Regions from separate parts of the Bacillus thuringiensis genome, predicted to be linked through region 1. Evidence: predicted binding sites of a transcription regulator. Region 1 holds the regulator's gene; each other region holds the start of a gene.

Region 1 (5,587 bases):
TTAACCACAGCTTGTGGATAAAACCCATATTATCTGTTGATAATGTGGGTTTTGTTGTGTATATGAAGTGTTGATAACTTTTTTGTTAGTTGTGGATAATGTGGAAAAGTTGTTTTAGTAGCTATTTTATAAAGGTGGATATGTGTATAAGTTTGTGGATAAACTAGATGAAGTCTGACCTTTGGATGTATTGTTTTTCGGGAAATAAAAAGTAAGAAGATATCCCTGAAAAACATTTTGAAATATCCCTCCATTATAGAGGGTGCTGATATTGTCAATCCTTGTCGGTAAATCGATATTTCGTGTCGAATCGTTTATATATATAGGGTTACGATAGATGTATTTGAAAAATCGTTGAAATATCCCGAGTTACCATTGATATATTCAAAAAATTATTTATGTACTTAAAAAAAGATGTCGCATAGTCAGAAATCATGACTGATGAGACATCTTCCTTATTTATTAAATACTCTTATACATGCAGCTCTTCCCATTCTGCCATACAAGTTTCAAGTTGTTCTTGTAGCGTTTGTTTTTTTGTTGTAATTTCACTCGCTTTTTCATAATCTGCATATATTTCTGGTAAGCAAAGTTGATCTTCTAACGTAGCAATTTCTTCTTCTAAGTTTAAGATGTTTTGTTCTAGTTCTTCAATTTTTCGAGTGCGTTGACGTTCTAATTGTTTACGCTCTTTTTCTTCGAGATAATTTAATTTTTCTTGAGCTACAGTTTTTTGAACAGGTGCCTGATTTTCTTGCTGTTCTTGTTGTTCAAATGCTGCGCGTTCAATCATTTCATTTTTCTTCTCCACATAGTAATCGTAATCCCCTAAATATTCCTGTGCACCTTCTGTTGATAACTCAACCACAGTCGTTGTTACACGGTTAATAAAGTAGCGGTCATGTGAGACAAATAGAAGAGTCCCTGGATAATCAATTAAAGCATTCTCTAAAATCTCTTTACTATTTAAATCAAGGTGGTTCGTAGGCTCATCCAGAATTAATAAATTTGACTTTTGCATCATAAGTTTCGCAAGAGCTAATCGAGCTTTTTGTCCACCACTAAGGGAAGATACTGGTTTCAGTACATCATCTCCTGTGAATAAAAAATTCCCAAGTATAGTACGGATTTCTTTTTCAGGTTGCAGTGGATATTCATCCCATAGTTCATTTAAAACCCGTTTAGAAGATGTTAAGTTTGCTTGCTCTTGATCATAATAACCAACAGATACATTTGATCCGAAAGAAACATCACCATTTAATAGTGGTAACTTATTCACAATAGATTTTAATAATGTAGATTTCCCAATTCCGTTTGGACCAACTAAAGCAACACTATCTCCGCGAGTTAAGCGCATAGTTACGTTTTCAATTATAGGGTCCTCATCATAGCCAATGGTTGCATCCTTTACTTGTAAAACATCATTTCCACTTTGCTTTTCAATATCGAAGTGGAATGATGCTGACTTAGAATCACCTAATGGTCTCGTTAATAATTCCATTCTGTCTAGTTGTTTACGGCGACTTTGAGCACGTTTCGTTGTAGAGGCGCGAGCTATATTCTTTTGAACGAAGTCCTCAAGTTTTGCGATTTCATCTTGTTGTTTTTCGTAACGTTTCATTTCTTGCTCGTATAAGGCTGATTTTAAGTCTAAATATTTACTGTAGTTACCAACAAATCGTCTGCTTTCTTTATTCGAAATTTCATATACTTGTGTAACGAGTTTGTCTAAGAAATAACGGTCATGTGAAACGATTAATATTGCGCCAGGATAACCTTGTAAATATTGCTCAAGCCATGTTAATGTTTCGATGTCTAAATGGTTTGTAGGCTCGTCCAAAATAAGTAAGTCTGGTTTTGTTAATAATAATTTCCCGAGAGCTAATCTTGTTTTTTGCCCACCGCTTAAAGTAGAAATCGTCGTCTGGTGCGTTTCAACTGGGAAGCCAAGGCCGCTTAAAATGGAGCGAATATCCGCTTCATATTGATATCCACCTTGATCTTTATAATTGAGTTGCAATTGGTCATAATCAGCTAACAATCTTTCATATATAGCTTCGTTTGAAAAGTTTTCTTCTTTTCCCATTTCTTGCTCAAGCCTTCGAAGTTTTGTCTCCATTTGCTGTAAGTGGGTAAAGACGGTTAGCATTTCATCCCAAATTGTTAAAGACGTTTCTAGGCCGGTATTTTGAGCTAAATACCCGATTGAGACATCTTTCGGTTTTATAATTTCGCCACCATCATGTGATAATTCACCAGCGATAATTTTTAATAATGTAGATTTTCCAGCTCCATTCCTTCCAACTAATGCGATACGATCTTTTGTTTGTACTTCCAATTTTATGTTTGCAAGAATTGTTTCTGCACCGTATAATTTCGAAAGTCCATTTACTTGTAATAAAATCAATGTTTTCACCTCAAATAATTTCTTAACTTTGCCATGTTTATATTTCTCAATCATACTAAAAATAGTGTATAGTTTAAAATAAGAGAGAATACTTCTTCTCTTTATTATACAAGGAATTTAATGAGTGCTAAACTTCTGTATTTGATTAAAGTATATGAATAAAGATAGGAAGAGAGGAGAGGTCATATGGATCAGCAAAAGATTCCACAAGCCACTGCTAAAAGATTGCCTCTATACTATCGATTTATCCAAAACTTATCTCTTTCTGGTAAGCAGCGTGTTTCATCGGCCGAATTGAGTGAAGCGGTAAAAGTAGATTCCGCAACAATACGAAGAGATTTTTCGTATTTTGGAGCGTTAGGGAAAAAGGGATACGGATATAACGTAAATTATTTATTATCATTTTTCCGCGAAACACTTGATCAAGATGATATCACGCGTGTAGCACTTATTGGAGTAGGTAATTTAGGGACCGCTTTCTTACATTATAATTTCACGAAAAACAATAATACAAAAATTGAAATGGCATTTGATGTTAGTGAAGAGAAAGTTGGAACAGAAATCGGGGGCATTCCTGTATACCATTTAGATGAATTAGAAGAGAGATTATCAAATGATATACAAGTGGCAATATTAACAGTACCGGCTACAGTAGCACAAGCTGTAGCAGATAGATTAGCTGAAACGAGCGTGCATGGTATTTTGAATTTCACACCAGCACGATTAAACGTATCAGAGAATATTAGAATTCATCATATTGATTTAGCTGTAGAGTTACAAACATTAGTTTACTTTTTGAAAAACTATCCACAATAAAACGCAGAGGAAGCGACCTCTGCGTTTTATTATTGTTTCTTCTTTGTGAATTTAACTAATATAAGGCGAAGTGCCAAATTAAAATCAATTGTTGCCATAACTGCAAATAGTATTGTCCACACATTCCAGATTGTATCTGTCACGTTCGTAATGGCGAAGCGTGTAAAGATACATCCAAGAAGGAAGTATAGTGCAGCCATGAACAATGGTGAGTTTCTCATACAAAAAATCCTCCGATAAAGCCTTGCATTTTTTCAGCTTCTTTAATCATTTCTTGAATTTGCTCATTGCTCATAAAAATTTGCCCAATAGCGACTAATGTATTCATCGCAACATGAGCTGCAATAGGAACGATAATTCGCTTCGTTTTTACATATAAAAAGGCGAATACGAGCCCCATAGAAGTGTATACCAATAAGTGAGTAAAATCAAAATGAATTGCTGCGAATACAAGCGAACTAATGATAGCTGCAATAAAGAAGTTGAACTTCTTATAAAGTGCACCGAATAAAATTTTTCTAAATACGATTTCTTCTAAGATAGGTCCGATTATAGATACAACAATAAGGAACCAAGGCGTAGTTCGTGCAATTTCCATCAGTTTCATTGTATTTTCTGAACCTTGTTTAATTCCTAGTAGTTGCATCTCGATCATACCGGCAACTATTTGTGAAAAGAAAGCTAAGAATAATCCGATGAAAATCCATCCAATTGTAGCTGGAACAGAAGAGCGCGTTGAATCTAAATGCCTGTCACGAATATCTGTTCTAAGTAACCAAAGTACGATACATAATGCAACAAAGAAGCTAATAATTGCCCAGTGTCCCGTTATGATTTGTCCTTTTTCCTCAATGGTAAACCCTCTATTATCATAGAGTCCTGTTTTTAGGAGAAGTGGTAATCCAACAACGCCAGATAACTGCATTAAAATGTATGTAACGATAACCCACCAATATTGTTTTTTCAAATGGTTTAACCATCCTTTCTAACTATAGTGTATGAGATAAGTTAGGATAACATGTAAATATGCTACCTACGATATAAACCTCACTTAAATTATGTTTTTTTCGTAAATCCTTATTTGAAATTATAATAGAAGACAGGAGAAAGTTGTGTGTATAGCGAAAACAACTTAGGGTGTCCTTTCATATTGTAACATACGAGCAGTGGAAACAATGCTTCATATAGTAAAGGCGGTATTCTATATAGAAAGTTTATATAGTAATTTGCGAAAAAATTATGATTTTTTTACTTGCAAAAGAAATTGAGATTATTTATTATTATAAGTGTGTTAGCACTCGGGTGACTTGAGTGCTAATAAATAAAATTTACATAACAAAATGAGGAGGTTATTGTTCATGCTAAAGCCATTAGGTGATCGCGTTGTAATTGAGCTTGTTCAAGCAGAAGAAAAAACAGCAAGTGGTATTGTATTACCAGATACTGCAAAAGAAAAACCACAAGAGGGTAAAGTTGTTGCAGTAGGTACTGGTCGAGTGCTTGAAAATGGTGAGCGTGTTGCTTTAGAGGTAGCAGCAGGTGATCTTATCATCTTCTCAAAATATGCAGGTACTGAAGTGAAATATGAAGGTACAGACTACTTGATTTTACGTGAAAGTGACATTTTAGCAGTTATCGGTTAATTATATAAATCTTAAAAAATCCAAGGGGGTCAATTATTATGGCAAAAGATATTAAATTTAGTGAAGAAGCACGTCGTTCGATGCTTCGCGGTGTCGACACTCTTGCAAACGCAGTAAAAGTAACGCTTGGACCAAAAGGTCGTAACGTTGTACTTGAGAAAAAATTTGGTTCACCACTTATTACAAATGATGGTGTAACAATCGCAAAAGAAATCGAATTAGAAGATGCATTCGAAAACATGGGTGCGAAATTAGTAGCAGAAGTTGCTAGCAAAACAAACGATGTAGCTGGTGACGGAACAACAACTGCAACTGTATTAGCGCAAGCTATGATTCGTGAAGGTCTTAAAAACGTAACAGCTGGTGCTAACCCAATGGGTCTTCGTAAAGGTATCGAAAAAGCTGTTACTGCTGCAATTGAAGAATTAAAAACGATTTCTAAACCAATCGAAGGCAAATCTTCTATCGCACAAGTAGCTGCTATTTCTGCAGCTGACGAAGAAGTAGGTCAATTAATCGCTGAAGCAATGGAGCGCGTTGGTAACGACGGCGTTATTACTTTAGAAGAGTCTAAAGGATTCACAACAGAATTAGACGTAGTAGAAGGTATGCAATTTGATCGTGGATATGCATCTCCTTACATGATTACTGATTCTGACAAAATGGAAGCAGTTCTTGATAACCCATACATCTTAATTACTGACAAAAAGATTTCTAACAT
Region 2 (5,587 bases), 140 kb from region 1:
AAGAGGTTAAAGTGCTGAAAAACCATACCGACATTTTCACGGACTTTATTTAAATTTGAATGCTTTGGATCAATCCGCTCACCTTGTAAGTGAATTTCGCCTTCATCGTACATTTCTAAAAAGTTAAGACAGCGAAGTAATGTACTTTTACCAGAACCACTGGCACCAATTAAAACAACAACTTCTTTTTCTTTTACTTCTAAATCAATTCCTTTTAACACATCAAGTGAACCGAATGATTTTACTAGATTTCGAACTTGAATCATACAAAACCCCCAGTTAAAAATATATTTTACAAATGTTGCCCCTTATTTCTGTTATTAGTCATAAATTGTCAGAATCCTTTATTTTTTCGTGCAATTTGATATTCAAAGAAATAATAATTTTTAAAATCTCTATATCCTTCTATAATGAAAATATGGATAATAATATATAGGTAGTATTTATATTGCTTATAAAAAGGGGGAAAGAGAAGATGGAAAAAGAAAGGAAAACATTTTCTTTTGGATTACGTACACAACTTATGCTATTCACTACAGTTTTAGCTTTCATTACATATTCAACAAGTATATTTTTTATTTACGTGATATACGATTATTTTCAAAGTTATGTAAGTCAAACTGTATATAATATTATCGTTATGCTATTAGGGGTAGTATGGTCTGGAATTTTAGCATATGGAGCAGCTGTATTTTTAATTAAACCGCTTCGAAAGTTAGAGGAGGCGGCAAGAAAAGCAGCTGAGGGTGATATTCGTGAAGATGTTCCATTACCGAAGACAGATGATGAAATTAAATCTTTAAGTGTTGCATTTAATATGATGTTAGGAAACTTAAGGGGCATGGTAAAAAATATTGATACAACATTTTCGTATACAAATAATCAAGTACAGCAGATTAGAAAACAAACAGGCGAAGCAACGAAACAAGCACAGGGTGTATCTGAGACACTTGCAGAGATTTCTTCAGGCGCTGAGCAATCAGCGGCATCAATTCAAGCGATTGTTTCTGCTGTTGATACAACGACGTCTATTGCAAGTGAAGTAGAAGAAAAAGCGAAGCAGTCTGATACGTTGTCTTCAGAAATGGTTCAAGCTTTAGGGCATAGTACTCGTGTCTTTACGTCTTTAATTCACGGTATTCAAACATTGGCAAAAGAAAATGAAGATTCAATGCAAAATGTACAGAAGTTAGAAGAACGAATGAAACAAGTAGAACATATTGTGTCTGTTGTGAGTGCGATTGCTAGCCAAACGAATTTATTAGCACTAAATGCTTCTATTGAGGCAGCTCGCGCAGGAGAGCATGGAAGAGGCTTTGCGGTTGTTGCGGAAGAAGTAAGGAAACTTGCTGATGAAAGTGATCATTCTGCAAGAAACATATCGCAGTTATTACGGAATATGCAAGATGAAGTACAACAAGTTGCAATGAAAATGACAGAACAAGTGAAAATAGCTAAAGAAGAGGCGAAGCGTGGGGAAGCTACGGAATTAATTTTAAAAGAAATGTCATCAAGTGTTATGGAAGTAGCCGATGCAACTCAGCAAATTAGTAGTTATATGAATGAACAAGTGAGCCACATTCATCAAACAGGAGCACAAACAAAAGCTGTAGCAGCAATTGCTGAAGAAACTTCAGCTGGTTCACAAGAAGTGGCGCGTGTGACGCTACAACAGTCTAAAAATATGATAGTAATCGATCAATTATTAAAGGATTTAGAGAAGCAAGCAACCGATTTGAAACAAACAATTGAACGATTTTCAATGTAAAAGGAAGAACAAAATGCTGTTCTTCTCTTTTTTATTTAGTTTGATTTAATATTTACAGTTAAACTATGAACGTTTCCGCAACATTCTTTTCTCTCCCTTTCGGATGAAAATTATAGCGAGCTATAATATTAAAAGGGGTGTCTTTTATGAAAAAAGAAAAAAGACAACGGTTAATTAAACAATTTGTAAAGGAGTATGAAATAGATAAGCAAGAAAGATTAGTAGAATTGTTAGCAAAAAAAGATGTATTAGTAACACAAGCTACGGTTTCTCGCGATATTCGTGAGTTAAACTTAACGAAGGTACCTTCTCAAGAAGGATTAATGATATATAAAGTTTTCTCAGAAGAGCATTTACAAACTGATATAAAGTTAAAGAAAAAATTACGAGAGGTTGTTGTAAAAATTGATTGTGTAGATCAATTAATGGTTATTAAAACATTACCTGGTAATGCACATGTTATTGGTGTTTTATTTGATGAATTAGATTGGAAAGAAAAAATAGGATGTATATGTGGAAATGATACATGCCTTATAATTTCACAGTCGAAATCAGATAGGGAGATTATAGAAGAAAGGTTAAATTTAATTATTTAGATGCAAAAATCCTGTTTTTAATTTTATTAAAAACAGGATTTTTGTTTAAATACGGAAGTTAAATATTCAACATATATGCGTAATATATGTATTTTTTATTGAAAAATCGAGATAGTTTGTTATAAAAATACATATTCGTATGATTTTAAAAAAATAACTTGTTTAATATTTCACAATGATAATGTGGATGATTTCACAAAGATGAAAGTGCAGAGCATTTATTATGTACTTGTAAGACATCAAACATATTTAAAAGGAGGTACAACAAATGAAACATCCGATACATGTTACTTCAGAAATTGGGGAATTACAAACGGTTTTATTAAAACGACCGGGTAAAGAAGTGGAAAACTTGACGCCAGATTATTTGCAGCAATTATTATTTGACGATATTCCATACTTACCAATTATTCAAAAAGAGCATGATTATTTTGCACAAACGTTACGCAATCGGGGTGTTGAAGTTCTTTATTTAGAAAAACTAGCCGCTGAGGCGTTAGTAGACAAAAAACTTCGAGAAGAATTTGTTGATCGTATTTTAAAAGAAGGACAGGCCGACGTAAATGTTGCACATCAAACTTTAAAAGAATATTTACTTTCCTTTTCAAATGAAGAATTAATTCAAAAAATTATGGGCGGTGTACGGAAAAGCGAAATTGAAACAAGTAAGAAGACACATTTATATGAATTAATGGAAGATCATTATCCGTTTTACTTAGATCCAATGCCTAATTTATATTTTACTCGTGATCCAGCAGCTAGCGTGGGCGATGGCTTAACGATAAATAAGATGAGAGAACCAGCGCGTAGACGTGAATCATTATTCATGGAGTACATCATTAAATATCATCCAAGATTTGCAAAACATAATGTACCAATCTGGTTAGATCGTGATTATAAATTTCCAATTGAAGGTGGCGACGAGCTAATTTTAAATGAAGAAACAATTGCAATTGGAGTATCTGCTCGTACTTCAGCTAAAGCAATTGAACGTTTGGCTAAAAATCTCTTTAGCCGACAAAATAAAATTAAGAAAGTGTTAGCAATAGAAATTCCAAAATGCCGAGCATTTATGCATTTAGATACAGTATTTACAATGGTTGATTATGACAAGTTTACAATTCACCCAGCCATTCAAGGGCCAAAAGGGAATATGAATATTTATATTTTAGAAAAAGGATCAGATGAGGAGACTCTTAAAATTACACATCGTACTTCTTTAATGGAAGCATTAAAAGAGGTATTAGGCTTAAGTGAATTAGTTCTTATTCCATGTGGAGGAGGAGATGTAATTGCTTCTGCTCGTGAACAATGGAATGATGGCTCGAACACATTAGCAATCGCACCAGGTGTAGTTGTTACATATGATCGCAACTATGTATCCAATACGTTATTACGGGAACACGGTATAGAAGTGATTGAGGTGCTAAGTTCAGAATTATCTCGTGGTCGTGGGGGTCCACGTTGCATGAGTATGCCAATTGTTCGTAAAGATATTTAGTATAAATAACGGAGAAAGTAGGGATGAAGCATGTTAATGACTAGACCAAATTTAAAAGGAAGAAGCTTTCTAGCAGAAAAAGATTTTACACAAGAAGAATTGTTATATTTTCTAGATTTAGCAGCAGAATTAAAAGAGAAAAAGAAAAATGGTATCCCGCATCATTATTTAGAACATAAGAATGTAGCGCTCTTATTTGAAAAAACCTCCACTCGTACGCGCTGTGCATTTACGGTAGCATGTACAGATTTAGGGGCGAATCCTGAATATTTAGGGAAAGGTGATATTCAGCTTGGGAAAAAAGAATCCGTAGAGGATACTGCAAAAGTGTTAGGGCGTATGTTTGACGGAATTGAGTTTCGTGGATTTAATCATGAGACTGTAGAATCTTTAGCACAAAATTCTGGTGTGCCAGTTTGGAATGGATTAACAGACATGTGGCATCCAACACAAACACTAGCAGATTTATTAACAATTAGAGAACATGTAGGGAAATTGAAAAATGTGAAGCTCGTTTACGTTGGAGATGGACGAAATAATGTTGCTAATAGCTTACTAGTTGGTGGAGCAATCGTTGGAATGGATGTACGTATTTGTACACCGGAATCTTTATGGCCTGCACAAGAAGTAATTGATTTAGCAAAAAAATATAATGAACAGGTAATGATAACAAGTAATGTGGAAGAAGCTGTTGCGAATGCAGATGTAATTTATACAGATGTATGGGTGTCTATGGGAGAAGAAGAAAAATTTGCTGAACGTGTCGAGTTATTGAAACCTTATCAAGTAAATATGAAAATGATTAAAGAAACAGGGAATGAAAACGTGATTTTCTTACATTGTTTACCTGCATTTCATGATGTTGAAACGATGTATGGCGAAGAAGTTTATGAGAAATATGGGTTGAAAGAAATGGAGGTAACTGACGAAGTATTCCGCAGTAAACATTCAAAAGTATTTGATCAAGCTGAAAATAGAATGCATACAATTAAAGCGGTTATGGCAGCTACTTTAGGAAACATGGAGTAAAGAAGAAAGGGAGTCTTCCTTTCTTCTTTCTCCTCCTTTAGACACTATCATTCACTATTGCTTTTGTATTGTTATTGCAATTAAAGAGAGGTGAGTGGAATGGGTGAAGATAAGAAATTAGGGTTGTTTACACTAACGGCTCTTGTAGTTGGGTCTATGATTGGCGGTGGAGCCTTTAATTTAGCGAGTGATATGGCAAAAGGTGCTGGTGCTGGAGCCATTATTATTGGCTGGGTTATAACAGGAATTGGGATGATTGCACTTGGATTATCTTTTCAAAATCTAACTGTAAAACGGCCAGATTTAGATGGTGGTATTTTTAGCTATGCAAAAGCAGGGTTTGGTAATTTTATGGGATTTAATAGTGCGTGGGGATACTGGCTATCTGCTTGGCTTGGGAATGTAGCTTACGGTACATTATTATTTTCTTCATTAGGATATTTCTTCCCGATCTTTGAAGGCGGTCAAAATGTAGAATCCATTATTGGTGCAAGCGTATTATTGTGGTGTGTTCACATGTTAATTTTACGTGGAGTTCAATCAGCAGCACTTGTGAATTTAGTAACTACAATCGCAAAATTAGTACCTGTATTTGTATTTATTGTCATAGGAATCTTTGCGTTTCATATTGATACGTTCTTAGATGGATTTTGGGGGCAAACTGGTTCTTTTTCATGGGGAGCAGTTGGCAGC
Region 3 (5,587 bases), 1.3 Mb from region 1:
TGTTAAAACATCCATACCAGTATCTGCTGTTACATGTGGTGGTACTGTCATTACAAATTGCGGATCAACAATTGCTACATCTGGTGTTAATTCATAATCTGCGAGCGGATACTTTATATTATTTTTCTTATCTGTAATAACCGCAAATGGTGTCACTTCTGATCCTGTTCCTGATGTTGTTGGAATCGCAACAAACTGCGCCTTATTTCCTAATTCCGGATATTTACATGTACGTTTTCTTATATCTAAAAACTTCTGTTTAATGCCATAGAATGTCGTTTCTGGATGCTCATAGAATAACCACATTCCTTTTGCTGCATCCATAGCTGAACCGCCACCAAGTGCGATAATTACATCTGGCTTAAAGCTTCTCATCATTTCCGCACCTTTAAAGACAGTTTCATCTGATGGATCTGGTTCGACCTCAAAGAAAACTTCAATTTTCACATCATTTGCATGCTTGTTTAAATAGTGCGTGACTGTATCGACATAGCCATGTTCAACCATTCCAGGATCCGTTACAATAAATGCACGTGAAATGTTAGGCATATTTGCTAAATACGCTGTAGCATGTTTTTCAAAATAAATTTTTGGTGGCAATTTGAACCACTGCATATTCTTTTTTCTATTTGCCAGCCTTTTTATATTTAATAAATGAGTCGCTGTTACATTTTGGGAAACTGAATTTTTTCCGTAAGAACCACAACCAAGTGTAAGTGATGGAATAAATCCGTTATATATATCCCCTATTCCACCTTGTGATGAAGGTGCATTTACAATGAGACGGCAAGCTTTCATACGTAATCCAAATTGCTTTTGCACTTCTTTATTTGTAGAATGAATAACTGCTGAATGTCCTAAACCACCGAGGTTCAACATTTCTTCGCAATATGTAAATCCTTTTTCTAATGAATTCGCCTTCACACAGGCTAATACTGGGCTCAGTTTCTCACGAGATAACGGGTATGCTGCTCCGATACCTTGAATTTCAGCTACAAGCATTTTTGTATGTTCAGGAACAGTAATCCCAACTAATTCGGCAATATACTGTGCTGATTTTCCTACAATATCACTATTTACTGCACATGTATTTTCATTTATAACGAGCTTTTCTAATTTTTTTCTTTCTTCTTCTGTTACAAAGTAACAATTGTTTTCGATCATTTCTGTTTTAACATCATCATAGATTTCTTTATCGACAATGATTGCTTGTTCCGATGCACAAATCATACCGTTATCAAATGTTTTCGATAAAATTAAATCATTAACAGCTCGTTTTACATGTGCTGATTTTTCTATATAACACGGTACATTACCAGGACCTACACCTAGCGCTGGTTTTCCAGTAGAGTAAGCTGATTTCACCATACCAGCGCCTCCAGTTGCTAGAACGAGTGCCACACCCTCATGGTTCATTAATTGTTTCGTCGCTTCGACAGACGGTCTTTCAATCCATTGAATACAATGTTTTGGTGCACCAGCTTTCATTGCTGCATCATATACGGTTTTCGCTGCTGCCACCGAACAATTTTGTGCAGAAGGATGAAATGCGAAAATAATTGGATTTCTCGTTTTTATCGCAATCAACGCTTTAAACATTGTTGTCGACGTTGGATTCGTTACTGGTGTTACCCCAGCTACTACACCGACAGGTTCTGCAATTTCTATTATTTCTTCATGAGGATCTTCGTGAATAATTCCTACCGTTTTATCTTGCTTTATACTATGCCAAATATATTCAGTGGCAAAAATATTTTTAATGCATTTGTCTTCATAGACACCACGGCCTGTTTCTTCAACAGCCAATTTTGCAAGTGGCATATGTTGATCAACACCTGCTAATGCCATTTCATGAACAATGTTGTCAATCTGCTCTTGTGTAAAACTTTCTAATGCTTGTAAAGCTTGTTGACCGTTATTTACTAACGTATCAATCATCTCTTTTACCTCTTGCATTTCATTTACAACTTTCTCTTTGACTACCATGTAAATTTCCTCCTATTCTGTTATCACGGTCTTTATAAGTCCCTATAGGTCATAATAAGTCCCGATTAGCGAAAAAAAATAGAGTTACCGTCCTACATGAATCCCATTGTTTGTGAAACATTTCACAAGTTTACTCGTGAATAACATTTCATGAATTCAATATACATGAAATCATTTCATTTGTGTATGTCTAATTTGTGAAACATTTCACAAATTAACATAATAAAAATGCACTGCTCCACATTAGCAGTGCATTTTTTATTACGCTAGCGCTTGTGCTAAATCTTCAATTAAATCTTCACCATCTTCAATACCGACAGAAATACGAATTAATGTATCTGTAATTCCTAATTCTTTACGGCGATCTGCTGGGATTGATGCATGTGTCATTTGAGATGGGATAGAAATTAAACTTTCTACTGCTCCTAAGCTTTCAGCAAGTGTAAAGTATTGCAGTTTCTCAAGTACTTTATTTAATGTTTCCTCACTATCTACATCAAACGAGATAATAGCACCAAATCCATTTGCTTGTTCTGTTGCTAATTCGTGGTTTTGATGTGATTCAAGACCTGGGTAATATACTTTATTTACTTTTGGATGATTATTTAAGAATTCAGCAATAGCGCGTGAATTCGTTTCATGTTCTTCCATACGAATTCCTAATGTTTTTAAACCGCGAAGTAGTAAGAAGCTATCTTGTGGTCCAAGAATACCTCCTGTTGAGTTTTGTACAAAGTGAAGGTCTTCTGCTAGTTGTGGGCTATTTACCACTACTAGACCTGCAACTACGTCACTATGACCTCCTAAATATTTCGTTGCACTGTGAAGTACAATGTCTGCTCCTAAAGAAATCGGCGACTGCCAATATGGCGTCATGAATGTATTATCAATAATTGTTAATAAATCTTTCTCTTTAGCAAGAGTAGATATTTTCTTAATATCAGTAATTTTTAGTAATGGATTCGTTGGTGTTTCCACATAGATTGCTTTCGTATTTGGACGAATTGCTTCTACAACTTCCTCTAAGTTTGTTGTGTCTACAAATGTATGTTCAATACCGAAGCGGTTTAATACTTTTGTAATAACACGATACGTTCCACCATAAACATCATCTGTTAAAATAACGTGGTCACCTTTTGAGAACAACATAATTGTCGCTGTAATAGCAGCCATTCCAGAGCCAAATGCAAATCCAGCATGCCCATTTTCTAATACAGCAATCATTTCTTCTAAAGCTGCACGTGTTGGGTTACCTGTACGTGAATATTCATATCCTTGATGCTTACCAACTGCTTCTTGTTTGTACGTACTTGTTTGATAGATCGGTACGTTTACAGATCCAGTTGAAGGTTCTCCTATGCGAATACCATGAATTAACTTTGTCTTTGCTCTCATTTTTTATTCCCATCCTTTGTATATGTCTTTACTTAAATAGCGCTCACTGCTATCAGGAAAAATTGTTACAATATTTGTACCTGGCGCTGCCTTCTCTGCCTCAAGTAAGCTCGCATGAAATGCTGCTCCTGAAGAGCTTCCAACGAGAAGTCCTTCTTTTTGCGCTAATTCTTTCACTCTTAAAAATGCATTTCGATCAGAAATCGTATGAATTTCATCAAAATAAGATGTCTTCAAAAATGGCGGGATAAATTCCAATCCAATTCCTTCGGTCTCATGTGAACCAGCCTTACCACCATTTAAAATAGATCCTTCTGGCTCTACGATAACTGTTTTAATATCTATATTTTTTTCTTTCAAATAAGATGCAGTCCCCATAAAAGTACCGCCAGTTCCTGCTCCAGCAACAAATATGTTAATCTCTCCATTCAATGCATCCCACAGTTCAGGGCCTAACGTTTTAAAGTATGCACGAGGATTTGCCTCATTTGCAAATTGACTTGGAGAGTATGAATTCGGTATTTCATTTACTAACTCTTTTGCTTTTGCAATTGCACCGGTCATTCCTTGCTCAGTCGGTGTATGCACGACCGTTGCACCTAGCGCTTTCATTAACTCTTGTTTTTCAATACTAAATTTCTCTGGTACACAAACAATAACGCGCAAATCATGTTCTAACGCTGCAAGTGCCAGTCCAATACCAGTATTCCCAGCAGTCGGTTCAATAATTGTTCCACCCTGGGTAACAAGCCCTTTTTCTAGCGCATCTTCGATTAATTCTCTTCCTAAACGATCCTTAACGCTTCCGCCTGGGTTATAAAATTCAAGTTTTGCAAATAAACGGACCCCTTTCGGAAGTGAAAAACGAGTAATTTCTACAATTGGTGTATGACCGATTAACTCATGAACTCCACGATATACATTCATCGTGTTCTCCCCCTTGTTTGCCAATAAAGAAAAGGCAACTGTATGTATTTTCTTTATATGAGACAGTTGCCTTTTTGTTACATTACTTTAACTCTTCTAACACTTTTACGATAAAGTTTGTAGAATGAAGAGCTGCTTGATCTAAAAACTGATCAAATGAAACATTTGATTCTTTACCAGCAATATCAGAAAGTGCGCGAATGATAACAAACGGAACTTCATATTGGTGGCATACTTGTGCAACAGCTGCTGCTTCCATTTCTACCGCATAAAGATTTTCAAATTTATCACGGATGGCTGCAACGCGGTTCGGATCACTCATAAATGAATCACCTGTTGCAATCATACCTTTTACAACTTGAATATTTTCTTCAGCTTGCATACATTTCTCAGCTAATGCAACTAACGCCTCATCAGCTTTAAATCCAGGCGGCATTCCTGGTACTTGACCATATTCATAGTTAAATACTGTTACATCTACGTCATGGTGACGAACTTCAGTGGAAATAACTACATCACCAACGTTTAGAGAATGATGGAATCCACCAGCTGAACCAGTATTAATTACTTTTTCAGGCTTATACTTTTCTAATAAAATTGTCGTTGACATCGCTGCATTTACTTTACCAATACCAGACTTTAACAAGATTACTTCATGTCCTGCTAATAGTCCTTTCGTAAATTCACAACCTGCAACCGTTTCTGTTTCTGCTTGTTCTAATTTGTCACGTAAAATACGTACTTCTTCTTCCATTGCTCCAATTACAGCAATTCTCAATCTAATCCCTCTTTCTATTGCTTAGTTGCCTCCATTACCCAAACGAAATGATTTAATCTCGTAAACGTTACATGGAAGCCATTGTTTTCAAAAATAGTCTGCATAACTGGAATACGTGTATAGTATTCCGTTTGCAAATCGTTTGCTAACTGGTGAAAACCTCTTTGTTTTGCTGTTTCAACAGTTTTATCATATGCATCTTGATCTGCAAATATCGTATCAGCAAACACTATTTTACCACCTTTGTTTAGCAATTGACTATACTTCGCAACCGCTACATTTTTTTCATCATCTGTTAAATGATGAAATGCATAGGTGCTAACAATGGTATCAATTGAATTTTGGACTTCAAACGACAGAAAATCACCTTCTGTAATCGAAAATTCTTTTGGCAATTTCTCTTTTGCAATCATACGCATTTCACGCGACGGTTCTATACCGTAAACTGTGCGGCCAGCAAGTAATAATTTATTTGTTAAATTACCTGTACCGACACCAAAT

What was found. Region 1 encodes Rex, which represses fermentation and respiration genes when NADH is low (regulators of the CRP and FNR family bind a similar motif). Its sites were predicted from a motif close to TTGTGAAATATTTCACAA; they were not measured.
Positions count from the first base shown of each region.
Region 2: a site for Rex is predicted at 2,523-2,540, ahead of arcA (arginine deiminase). Genes of this name have one in related genera too.
Region 3: a site for Rex is predicted at 2,182-2,199, ahead of adhE (bifunctional acetaldehyde-CoA/alcohol dehydrogenase). Genes of this name have one in related genera too.

Region 1 is NZ_CP012099.1:251,900-257,486, forward strand. It holds gene AC241_RS01510 (ABC-F family ATP-binding cassette domain-containing protein) at 473-2,407, opposite strand; gene AC241_RS01515 (redox-sensing transcriptional repressor Rex) at 2,594-3,223, shown strand; gene AC241_RS01520 (YdiK family protein) at 3,253-3,444, opposite strand; gene AC241_RS01525 (CPBP family intramembrane glutamic endopeptidase) at 3,441-4,190, opposite strand; gene groES (co-chaperone GroES) at 4,582-4,866, shown strand; gene groL (chaperonin GroEL) at 4,905-5,587, shown strand, end outside.
Region 2 is NZ_CP012099.1:395,729-401,315, forward strand. It holds gene AC241_RS02125 (amino acid ABC transporter ATP-binding protein) at 1-266, opposite strand, end outside; partial or broken gene AC241_RS35975 (HAMP domain-containing protein) at 641-826, shown strand; partial or broken gene AC241_RS35980 (methyl-accepting chemotaxis protein) at 1,196-1,768, shown strand; gene argR (arginine repressor) at 1,915-2,364, shown strand; gene arcA (arginine deiminase) at 2,633-3,865, shown strand; gene argF (ornithine carbamoyltransferase) at 3,896-4,894, shown strand; gene arcD (arginine-ornithine antiporter) at 4,994-5,587, shown strand, end outside.
Region 3 is NZ_CP012099.1:4,201,695-4,207,281, forward strand. It holds gene adhE (bifunctional acetaldehyde-CoA/alcohol dehydrogenase) at 1-1,986, opposite strand, end outside; gene AC241_RS21690 (bifunctional cystathionine gamma-lyase/homocysteine desulfhydrase) at 2,248-3,381, opposite strand; gene AC241_RS21695 (O-acetylserine dependent cystathionine beta-synthase) at 3,385-4,308, opposite strand; gene mtnN (5'-methylthioadenosine/S-adenosylhomocysteine nucleosidase) at 4,391-5,086, opposite strand; gene AC241_RS21705 (class I SAM-dependent methyltransferase) at 5,101-5,587, opposite strand, start outside.